DNA from 2 places in the Collinsella sp. AM24-1 genome. Region 2 is predicted to be linked to the other one. Evidence: riboswitches for the same ligand, from Rfam matches in the RefSeq annotation. Region 2 holds a riboswitch; the other holds the start of a gene.

Region 1 (5,197 bases), on a different contig from region 2:
CCATTGCCTACATCATGGCCAAGTATGGCATGAACGTCATCGACTCCGGCGTTGCCGTCCTGTCCATGCACGCCCTGTGGGAGGTCGCCAACAAGGCCGATATCTACGAGGCCTATCGCGGCTACAAAGCCTTCATCGAGCGAGCCTAACCAACCCTTCGTCAGTTGCGGTGAAATACGGACTAAACTGGCCCATAAACGGCCAAAACAGACCGTATTCCACCGCAACTTCCTTTTTGGCAGAGGAGAGTCCATGCTGCAGGTCATCATTTCGCCCGCCAAGCAGATGCGCGCGGCCCAAGATGCTTTTGAAGTCCTGGGCATCCCACCCTTTGCGCGCGAGACGGCTCGCCTCCACCGCGCACTGCTAGATATCGAGCGGAATGAAGGCAGCGACAGCCTGCAGGCGCTATGGAACGTGAGTGACAAACTGCTGGGGCCTTGCCTCAACATCCTGCATGAGTTCGGGCCCATCCTGAAAAACGGCGATCTCGACAATCCCGCACTCGCCTGTCACCTCTCCCCTGCCGTCATGTCCTACCACGGCATTCAATACCAGAGCATGGCGCCCGAGGTGATGGATTCCGCGCAGCTCGCATGGCTGCAAAGCCACCTGTGGATCCTCTCCGGCCTCTACGGGTGCGTTCGCCCATTTCATGCCGTCGAACCATATCGGCTGGAAATGGGCGCGAAGCTCGCCGTTGACGATGCCCGAGACCTCTATGCGTTTTGGAGCGACAAGCTCGCGCGGGCTATCGCCCCGGCAGGCTCAAACACCACGATCGTCAACCTCGCCAGCGTAGAGTACGCCAAAGCCGTTCTGCCCCATCTCGCGGGCGACGCCACGGTCGTCACGTGCCTCTTTGGCGAAGGCATCCGCAACGGCAAGCCCATCCAGCGCTCGACCGCCAGCAAAAAGGCACGTGGTTCCATGGTGCGCTGGATGGCAGAAAACAAGCTCGAGGATGTAAGCGGGCTCACCGCGTTTGACGTTGGTTATCGTCACTTTCCCGAGCTTTCAAATAAGAACACTTTGGTCTTCCTGAACGAACAGACCTTGTAGGACCACCGATACTTTTGAATGTGCTGCCTAGGCACGGCGTCTATTCCGCCAAGCCGTCGGCTTTGGCAACTTCGTTTGTCGAGCCATCTTGGTAGGTAATCTTAACGTGCTCCACCTCGGATACCGCAGCGCCCGCCGGGGGCTCCAAGCGCCATTCCGTCAGCGCAATGTCCATGGTCGTGGGCACGTCTCCCTGATCTTTGAGCTCCACCGTCAGCGTTTTGAGCGTCGCATCAAACGTCACGCGTTCGATTTCTTCGCCCGGAATAGACCCGCCGCTCAGCTGCAGCTGCACAAACTCGTCGCGCGGATACCAATAGTCACCCGGTGCGGCAACCGTGTTGCCACCAGAAACTTTCATGGTCATAATCGGCAGGCCCTCGTCGGCTTCAAACCCCCAGGTGGCGCCGCCATGACCGCCGAACGTCCAAATACAAAAGGCAATCACCAACACGGCAAGCACCGCAAAACCAATCGCGACAAGGCCATGGTGCGCACGGCTTTCCTCGGCCGATACGTCCCATTGCGTCTCTCGATATAGATGCTTGTCTTCCATGTTCGCCTCCCCACAGGCACGCTCGTTGGCCCAATCGTACCCATTCAGGCTATACTTGAGCCCATGACATAACGGGGAGCTTGCAGGACAAGACGGCAGGCTGAGATTGGGCGCGCCCGCCCTGACCCGCAAACCTGATATGGGTAATGCCAACGAAGGGAGCCGTGCCAATGAGCACACAGACCGAGCCCAAGCTCGTCACGCAAATCGACTTCGCCCGCGCCGGGCAAATCACACCGCAGATGAAGGAAGTCGCCGAGCGCGAGCATCGCGACCCCGAGTACATCCGCGAGCGCGTGGCCGACGGCCGCATCGCCATTCCCGCCAACATCGTGCACATCAAAAAAGGCATGCGCGCCTTTGGCGTCGGTGAGGGCCTGTCCACCAAGGTCAACGTGAACTTGGGCATCTCGGGCGACAAGGCCGATGCCGCCGAGGAATGGAAGAAGGTCAAGATCGCCGAGGACTTTGGCGCCGACGCCATCATGGACCTCTCCAACTCGGGCAAGACGCGCCAGTTCCGCCAGCAGCTCATCGACGAGACGCCGCTCATGGTGGGCACCGTCCCCATGTACGACGCCATCGGCTACATGGAAAAGCCGCTGGTCAAGCTTACCAAGGATGACCTGTTCGAGGTCGTGCGCGCGCACGCCGAGGACGGCGTGGACTTTATGACCATCCACTGCGGCATCAACAAGTCGGTCACCAAGACCTTTAAGGAGACCGGCCGCCTCATGAACATCGTGAGCCGCGGCGGCTCGCTGCTGTTTGGCTGGATGGAGGTCACCGGCAACGAAAACCCCTTCTACGAGTACTTTGACGAGCTGCTCGAGATCTGCCACGAGTACGACGTGACGATTTCGCTCGGCGACTCCTGCCGCCCGGGCTGCCTCTACGACTCCAACGACGCCACAGAGACTGCCGAGATGATCGAGCTGGGCAAGCTGTGCAAGCGCGCTTGGGCTGCCGGCGTCCAGGTCATGGTCGAGGGCCCGGGTCACATGGCGCTCGACGAGATCGCCGCCAACATGAAGCTACAGAAGCGCCTGTGCCACAACGCCCCGTTCTATGTGCTGGGGCCGCTGGTGACCGATATCGGCGTGGGCTACGACCACATCACCGCTGCCATCGGCGGCGCTATCTCCGCCAGCTCCGGTGCCGACTTCCTGTGCTACGTGACGCCGGCCGAACACTTGTGCCTGCCCAACGCCCAGGACGTGCTCGATGGCCTCATGGCTACCAAGATCGCCGCACACGCCGCCGATATCGCCAAGAAGGTGCCGCACGCCCGCGACATGGACGACAAGATGGGCCAGGCACGCCGCAAGCTCGACTGGGACGCCATGTGGAAGTGCGCGCTCGACCCAGTTACGGGCAAGAAGCGCTACGAGGAGTCTCCCGCCGCCACCGAGGGCACTTGCACCATGTGTGGCAAGATGTGCGCCGTCCGTACCGTTAACAAGGTGTTCGAAGGCACAACGATCGACCTCGGCATGGAGGATTAACGCGTCACCGGAGCCGCAATCGGTAACATGGTGTTCGTCAATTGTTGACATGTGAACATTTGCTTACATTTGCGTAAAGATTGCATCGCCCGCCCGGGTTCGGAATACAGCCGGCCCGGGCATCTTTATAATGCAGACTTAAAGACCCATTTGAATCCGACCGGACAAGGGAGTGAGCATGGATCGCAGTAAGGTACCCGCCGTTCTATCCATCGCGGGATCCGATTCCAGCGGCGGTGCCGGCATTCAGGCCGACATCAAGACCATCACGGCGCACCGCCTGTATGCCGAGACGGCCATAACCGCCATTACAGCGCAAAACACACTGGGCGTCACCGCCGTGCAGGATATCTCGCCAGATATCGTAGCCGCGCAAATTGACGCTGTCTTTGACGATATCCGCCCAAGCGCCGTCAAGATCGGCATGGTTTCTTCTGTCGAGATTATCGAAGTCATCGCCGACCGCTTGAGCGCCTGGAACGCAACGAACGTGGTCGTCGACCCCGTCATGGTCGCCACCTCGGGCGCGCGCTTGATTGCCGAGGATGCCTCCGAGGCACTCACCCGCCGCCTGTTCCCACTAGCAACCGTCATCACGCCCAATATTCCCGAGGCCATGGCCCTGCTTGACTACGAGGTCGACTCCGAGCGCACACAGCAAAATGCTGCCATGCTCCTCACCCGCCGCTTTGGTTGCGCATCCCTCGTTAAGGGTGGGCATCTTGTCAACGAGGCTAACGATGTATTGGCCGAGCCCGCGCCACTCGATGACGAGGGCAACCATCTGGGCGATCCGCTCACTACGTGGTTTCGCCACAAGCGCATTGAGACCAGCAACACGCACGGCACCGGCTGTACGCTCTCATCCGCCATCGCTTGCGCGCTGGCCCAGGGCATGGAACTTGCCGACGCCATCAACGCCGGCAAGGCCTACCTGACCGGCGCTCTCGCCGCTGGCTTTGACATGGGCAAAGGTTCCGGCCCCGTCAACCACATGTGGCAGTATTAAGATTCACAGCCCAGAGCCACCGCAAAGGGGGCAGGCACCTTTGCGGTGGCTCCCACAAACATCTCGATCTGTAACAGTTAGAGCCCATTTTTCGGCCCACCTGTTACAGATCGAGACATTCAAATTCCGCTGAGAAGATAATCTCAATCTGTAACAGTAACTCGGCAAAATCGACCCTAGATGTTACAGATCGAGACAAACGACCGATATCGACCTAAATAATCTCAATCTGTAACATCTAGCCCGTTTTCGACCTTACAACTGTTACAGATCAAGACAAACAAACGATCCAAAACCACCGCAAAGGGGGCAGGCACCTTTGCGGTGGCTTGGGCTCGCGCTACTCACCGAGCATCTCTTGGAGCTTGGCTGCCACGGCATGTCCCAAGCTCTCGTGGCTTTCGGGCATCATATGCAGATAGTCGATATCGCCCGGCTCGGCATAATCGGCGGCATTCAAAAAGTCGCAGCCAAACTGCTCAGCCACATGCGCGTAGTACTCACCAAAATGTTCCGAGGCTTCTACGGAATGCTCGTCAAAGTCGGTCATATATACATCGGCGATCTGCGGCTTAATCTTGATAGGTGCCATCAGCAGAATCCGTGGGCAGGGCGCGGCATCGGTCCAGGCAAACGCACGGACGGCGCGAATCAACGCCATGGCACCACGGGCGATATCGGAAGCTGTCACGCCAAAGACCGTCTTACAGTCGTTGGTGCCCAGCATGATCACAATGGCGTCCAGCGGCTTATGGGCCTCGAGCAGCATCGGAAGTGCGCGGATGCCGTTAAGATTGGTGTCCAGATGGCACATGTCGTCGCGTACCGTCGTGCGGCCGTTGAGGCCTTCTTCAATTACATGCCAGCCCTCGCCTAAGTCACGTTGGGCCACGCCGCACCAGCGCACATCCTGCGCATAGCGCACCGCGGTGCCGTCGCGCATGCCCGCCGGATCGTAACCATAGGTGTTGCTGTCGCCAAAGCATAGAACGTTTTTCATCGTAAGCCCCTCGCTCAGTAAAAAGCCGACGGAAGCAGCCTCTCCCGTCGGCTCGACCTATCTGT
Region 2 (5,197 bases):
GCTCAACGCCTTGCGTGTTTCCAAGCCCCCGCCTTGCTGCGTCGTTGGGTTTATTTGTCGGTTCGTGCTCTCGGCTGATAACTACTGAGTAGTATAAACAAGTGTATGGAATTATGTAGGGGTGCCCATGTTGCGGGCGGCCATTATTCGCCAAACGGTAACGCGACGATGTTCGATGAAAATGCGACTGAGACGATATTTGTTGATGGGTATACTTGTTCCGTTTTAAAACGCAGGAACGGAGATGGTCGCATGGCACAGTCAAATATGACGCGCACGGTGGGGCTGGCGCTCGAGGGAGGCGGCTACCGCGGTATGTATACGGCGGGCGTGCTCGACGTTTGGATGGAGCACGGTTTGACCTGCGACCATATGGTGGGCGTCTCGGCGGGCGCGGCATTTGGCTACAACTTTAAATCGCGCCAGATCGGCCGCGCCATTCGCTATAACAAGGCCTATTGCGCCGACAAACGCTATGCGAGCGTGACCAGCTGGCTGCGAACCGGCGATATGTTCAATGCCGATTTTGCCTATCACGAGGTGCCCATCGAGCGCGATCCCATCGACCTGGAGGCGTATCGCGCCTGCCCCATGCGGTTTACGTGCGTGTGCACCGATATCGAGACGGGCAAGGCCGTCTACCACGACCTGCCCTATGGCGACGAGCGGGATATCGAGTGGATCCGGGCATCGTCGGCGATTCCTGTGGCGACGCGTCCCGTTGCTATTGACGGGCATAAGTATCTGGATGGTGGCGTGGCTGATTCTATTCCCAGCGCATGGCTGTTTGCGCAGGGGTATGACCGCAATATCGTGGTACTCACGCAGCCGGCGGGCTTTGTGAAGCAGCCCAACAGCGTGATGCCCATGCTGCGGCGCGTGTTCCGTCACTATCCGGAGTTTGTTGCAGCGCTTGAGCATCGGCATGAGGTCTACAATGCCACGCTCGATGACCTGGCACGTCGAGAGGCTGCCGGGGAAATCTTTGTGGTGCGGCCGAGCGAATCGGTGAAGGTGCCGTCGCTGTGCCGCGAACCGGATGAGCTCGAGCGCATCTACCAGGTCGGCCGCCACGATGCAGAGGCGACTTTGCCGGCGTTGGAAGCGTATCTGGCGGGGTAAGGGTCGCATACGGAAAGCGCATCCCGGAATGGAGGCCCAAACTGGGATGCGCTTTCCATTGCTGAAGATATGAGGCTGCGAATCAGCTGTTCGGCCTATGCCTATGCCTGCTGCCAGGTGTCGACAAGCTCCTTGGCCGCGGCGTAGGGATCGTCGGCGCTGCAGACGGCGCTCACCACAAAGAAGCCGTCGACGCCGGTTGCCTTAAGCTGCGGCAAGTCGGCCGTCTTAACGCCGCCGCCCACCACGATGGGCACGGGGCTTGCCGCGTGGAGTGCGGCCAGGTCCTCAAAGCTCTTGGTGATGATGGAGCCATCGGCTGCGCGTCCGCAGTCGCGCTTGGTCTCGGTCTCGTGGAGCGGGCCGATGCCCAGGTAGTCGACCAGACTCATGTCGGCGGTCTTGACGTACTCGAGCATTTCCTCGCAACGGGCCGAAAGGCCCACGATGGCGTCGGGGCCCAGCAGCTTGCGACAGACCTCGACGGGAATATCGCTCTGGCCCACGTGCACGCCGTCGACCGCAATGCCCTGCTCGCGTGCGGCGAGTACGCAGTCAAGGCGGTCATCGATCAGCAAGGCGACCTGACCGGTCTTGCCGGCCTGTGCGATTGCCTGCGCGGCATCGCCGGTCAGCGCAATGATCTCGCGGGCGCTTGCCACCTTGGAGCGCACCTGAATGCAGGTAAAGCCGGCGTCGAGCGCCTGGGCCACCACATCGCCCACGGGGCGTCCGAGGGTGTTTTCGGGGCCGAGCACCAGATAGGCCGAGATATCAAGGTTGTCGCGGATGCTCATCGTGCTTCCTCCTGCTTTTTGATCTGCGCTTCCATGCGCTCGAGTTTGCCGGTCATGGTGTCGGTAAATCCAGGTCGAATATCGGCTTTGAGCACGACTTCGGTTCGGATGCCCTTGTTCGCTAACACAAAGGTCGCGTCGCGCACGACCTGCATGACCTCGTCCCAGTCGCCCTCGATCTCGGTGAACATCGAGGTGGTGCGGTTGGGAAGGCCGCTCTCGCGAATGACGCGCACGACCTCGGCGACCTCGGCGGACAGTTCATCGCCGGTGCCGCACGGGGCGATGGCCACAGCGACGAGCGTGTTCATGCCGGCATTGGTTGCGGGCTCGGACATGGCTTATGCCTCCTCGAGCTCGAGTTGGTTATCGGCGATGTCTTGGGCGGTTGCGCGGTAGAGCTCGTCGATAAAGGCGACCTTAAAGCTTGCCGGGGCATCGGCGACGGCGGCGGCACGCGTGCCGGCGACGTTGTAGACGGCGGTACCGCAGACGGCTGCCGTAAACGGATCGGCAGCGCAGGCGTACACGGCCAGCACGCCGCCCTGCGAGCAACCGCAGCCGGTAATCTTGGACATGAGCGGGCTGCCGCCGTGGGATTTGGCCACGGTCGTGCCGTCGGTAATCAGGTCGACTTCGCCCGAGACCACAACGGCGCCGCCGGTGTAGCGAGCGAGCGCCACGGCGGCATCGCGGGCGGCGTCGACCGTGTCGGTGGTATCGACACCACGTACGCGGCTCAGATCGGCCGACTCGCCCTCAAGACCCCACAGGCCGGAGAGTGCGATGATCTCGGAGGCGTTGCCGCGTACGATGGCGGGCTTGTACTGCTTGAGCTCGTTTACCAGCTGGGTGCGCAGGCTACCGATGCCCAGACCCACCGGATCGAGCACCCAGGGCTTGCCGGCGTCGTGTGCCGCCTTGGCCGCGCGGGGAATCGTCTGCTCGTAGATGGGGAAGAGCGTGCCCATGTTGAGATAGATGGCGGCGCCGCCGGCAACGAGCGCCTCGCCCTCGTCGGGCAGATAGACCATGGCGGCCGAACCGCCCACGGCGAGCTGCGCGTTGGCGACAAAGTCGATCGTCACCGTGTTGGTGATGGAGCCGGCCATCGGATTGGTGGCTCGAATCTCCTCTACGGCCTTGACCATATGTTGCTTAAGCTGTTCCGAATCAATCACTGCACATGCCTCCTTGGCATAGAAAAGGGGCGCTGTGCATAGACAGCGCCCCTGTAAAGGCGGCATGCTCCCTACGCCAGCATTAACTGACAGGTTCAAAGGATTGGGCCCTATGCCCTCTCAGCCTTGTGGTTTGCACCGCCGGCACTCCCGCATCGAATCTGTTGTTCCCTATACTAGCGCACCTGCCAATATGGGACAGGTTTATTTTGGCAGGTGGCAACAGGGGCGCTGCATTTTCCCAGATAAAACCTGCCAAGATAAACCTGTCCCTTATTGGCAGGTCGTTACAATAGACGGGATAAAGAATGACCGAGGGGACCTTATGATCAAACTTGTTCTGACCGATATGGACGATACGCTGATTCCTGCTGGACACGATGGCGCCAGCGACTGCGCCATCGAGGGCATTCATGCCATGCAGGCGGCGGGCCTGCATTTTGGCCCGGTTTCGGGTCGCCAGCCGTCCGCGATGAGCTGGATGTTCCGCAATCGCTCCGAGTGCTTCTCGACCGGTGCGTTTTGCAACGGCCAGGTGATGTTTGTCGATGGCGAGGCGGTTGCCTCGCGCGCAACTGATAACGATGCCCTTATGCGCCTGGCCGACTACCTGGAGCAAGAGACCGACGATACCTATTTGAAGGTCTACCGTCTGGGTGATGACTTTTGGGACAACGACGCCTATTGCGTGACAAGCGATCCCGAGCGTGTGCGTCGCGCCATGGAGTCAGGCGGCAACGCGTGGCTCAAGGGCGAAGAGGCTCCCTGTCGCCCTGTCGTTGACGATGCCCCGGTATACAAGGCGAATATCTGGAGTGCCCGTTCGCGCGAGGAGCTCGCCGAGCTGCGCGAGCGTGTTGCCGCCGAGGTGCCGGAGCTCTCGCTCGTGTTTCCCAACAACCGCGTGCGCCTGTTCGACGTTCTTCCGACCGGCTGGGACAAGGGCTGTGCTGCGCTGGAGCTGGCGCGCGCTTTGGGCCTGACGCCCGACGAGGTGGCCGTATTCGGCGATTCCGATAACGATTTGCCCATGATCGATGCCGTTCCCAATTCCGTTGCAGTCGCCAATGCCAACGAGGCCGTCACGGCTGCCGCGCGCTGGCATATCGGCGCTGCGGCAGATGATGCGGTTGCCGGGGCTCTGCATCAGATTGCCGCCTGCGCCGCGACGGGGGAGATGCCGTCGTTTATGCGTCAGATGGACGCGACGGGTTTCGACGTCACGAACGTCTAGGGAGAAAGCCATGAAGCTCCAGCAGCTCAGATATGTCGTCAAAGTTGCCGAATGCGGCAGCATCACCGAGGCCTCGCGCCGGCTCTTTGTGTCGCAGCCTTCGATTACCGCGTCAATTCGCGATCTCGAAAACGAGATGGGTGTACACATCTTTGAGCGCACCAACAAGGGCGTCATTGTGTCCGAGGAAGGCGAGACCTTCTTGGGCTACGCGCGCCAGGTGCTCGACCAGGCCGACCTGCTCGAGGGCAAGTACAAAGGCACGTCCGAGCAGGTGCCGCACTTTAGTGTGAGCTGCCAGCATTATTCCTTTGCCGTTAATGCATTTGTCGATGTGATCCGCGAGTTCGATGCCGCGCGCTACGACTTTACCCTGCGCGAGGAGCAGACCCACGAGATTATCGAGGACGTCGCGCATATGAAAAGCGAGCTCGGCATCCTGTATCTGTCGGAGCACAATCGCGAGGTCATCGAGCGCATGCTGGCGGCCAACGAGCTCGTATTCGAAGGACTCTTCTGCGCTACGCCGCATGTCTTTGTGTGCTCCGACCATCCGCTGGCGGGTCGCTCGAGTGTGACGCTCGAGGACTTGGAAGACTACCCGTTCCTGTCCTATGAGCAGGGCAGCTACAACTCGTTTTACTATTCCGAGGAGCTGACCTCGACCTTTGAGCGCCGCAAGAATATCCGCGTGCGCGACCGTGCGACGCTGTTCAACCTAGCTATGGGCCTTAACGGTTACACGGTGTGTTCGGGCGTGATCAGCCATGAACTTAACGGCCCCGGCATTATCTCCATTCCGCTCGATGTAGACGAGTACATGGAGATCGGCATCATCACGCGCAAGAACACGACGCTTACGC

What was found. A riboswitch is a leader RNA that binds a small molecule or an ion and turns the genes downstream of it on or off. The one in region 2 is predicted to bind thiamine pyrophosphate.
Region 1: it holds a riboswitch for thiamine pyrophosphate, as region 2 does, so the genes downstream of both, thiC (phosphomethylpyrimidine synthase ThiC) here and thiM (hydroxyethylthiazole kinase) in region 2, are expected to answer to the same signal.

What each region holds. Positions count from the first base shown of each region.
Region 1 covers NZ_QRHM01000025.1:20,707-25,903, forward strand. Annotated here, with positions in the region: gene DW661_RS08645 (aminopeptidase) at 1-149, shown strand, start outside; gene DW661_RS08650 (YaaA family protein) at 253-1,062, shown strand; gene DW661_RS08655 (hypothetical protein) at 1,103-1,618, opposite strand; TPP riboswitch at 1,681-1,797, shown strand; gene thiC (phosphomethylpyrimidine synthase ThiC) at 1,789-3,123, shown strand; gene thiD (bifunctional hydroxymethylpyrimidine kinase/phosphomethylpyrimidine kinase) at 3,302-4,132, shown strand; gene DW661_RS08670 (GDSL-type esterase/lipase family protein) at 4,473-5,132, opposite strand.
Region 2 covers NZ_QRHM01000002.1:78,868-84,064, forward strand. Annotated here, with positions in the region: gene DW661_RS01165 (patatin family protein) at 253-1,122, shown strand; gene DW661_RS01170 (thiamine phosphate synthase) at 1,224-1,919, opposite strand; gene DW661_RS01175 (thiamine-binding protein) at 1,916-2,257, opposite strand; gene thiM (hydroxyethylthiazole kinase) at 2,261-3,100, opposite strand; TPP riboswitch at 3,152-3,262, opposite strand; gene DW661_RS01185 (HAD-IIB family hydrolase) at 3,426-4,334, shown strand; gene DW661_RS01190 (LysR family transcriptional regulator) at 4,345-5,197, shown strand, end outside.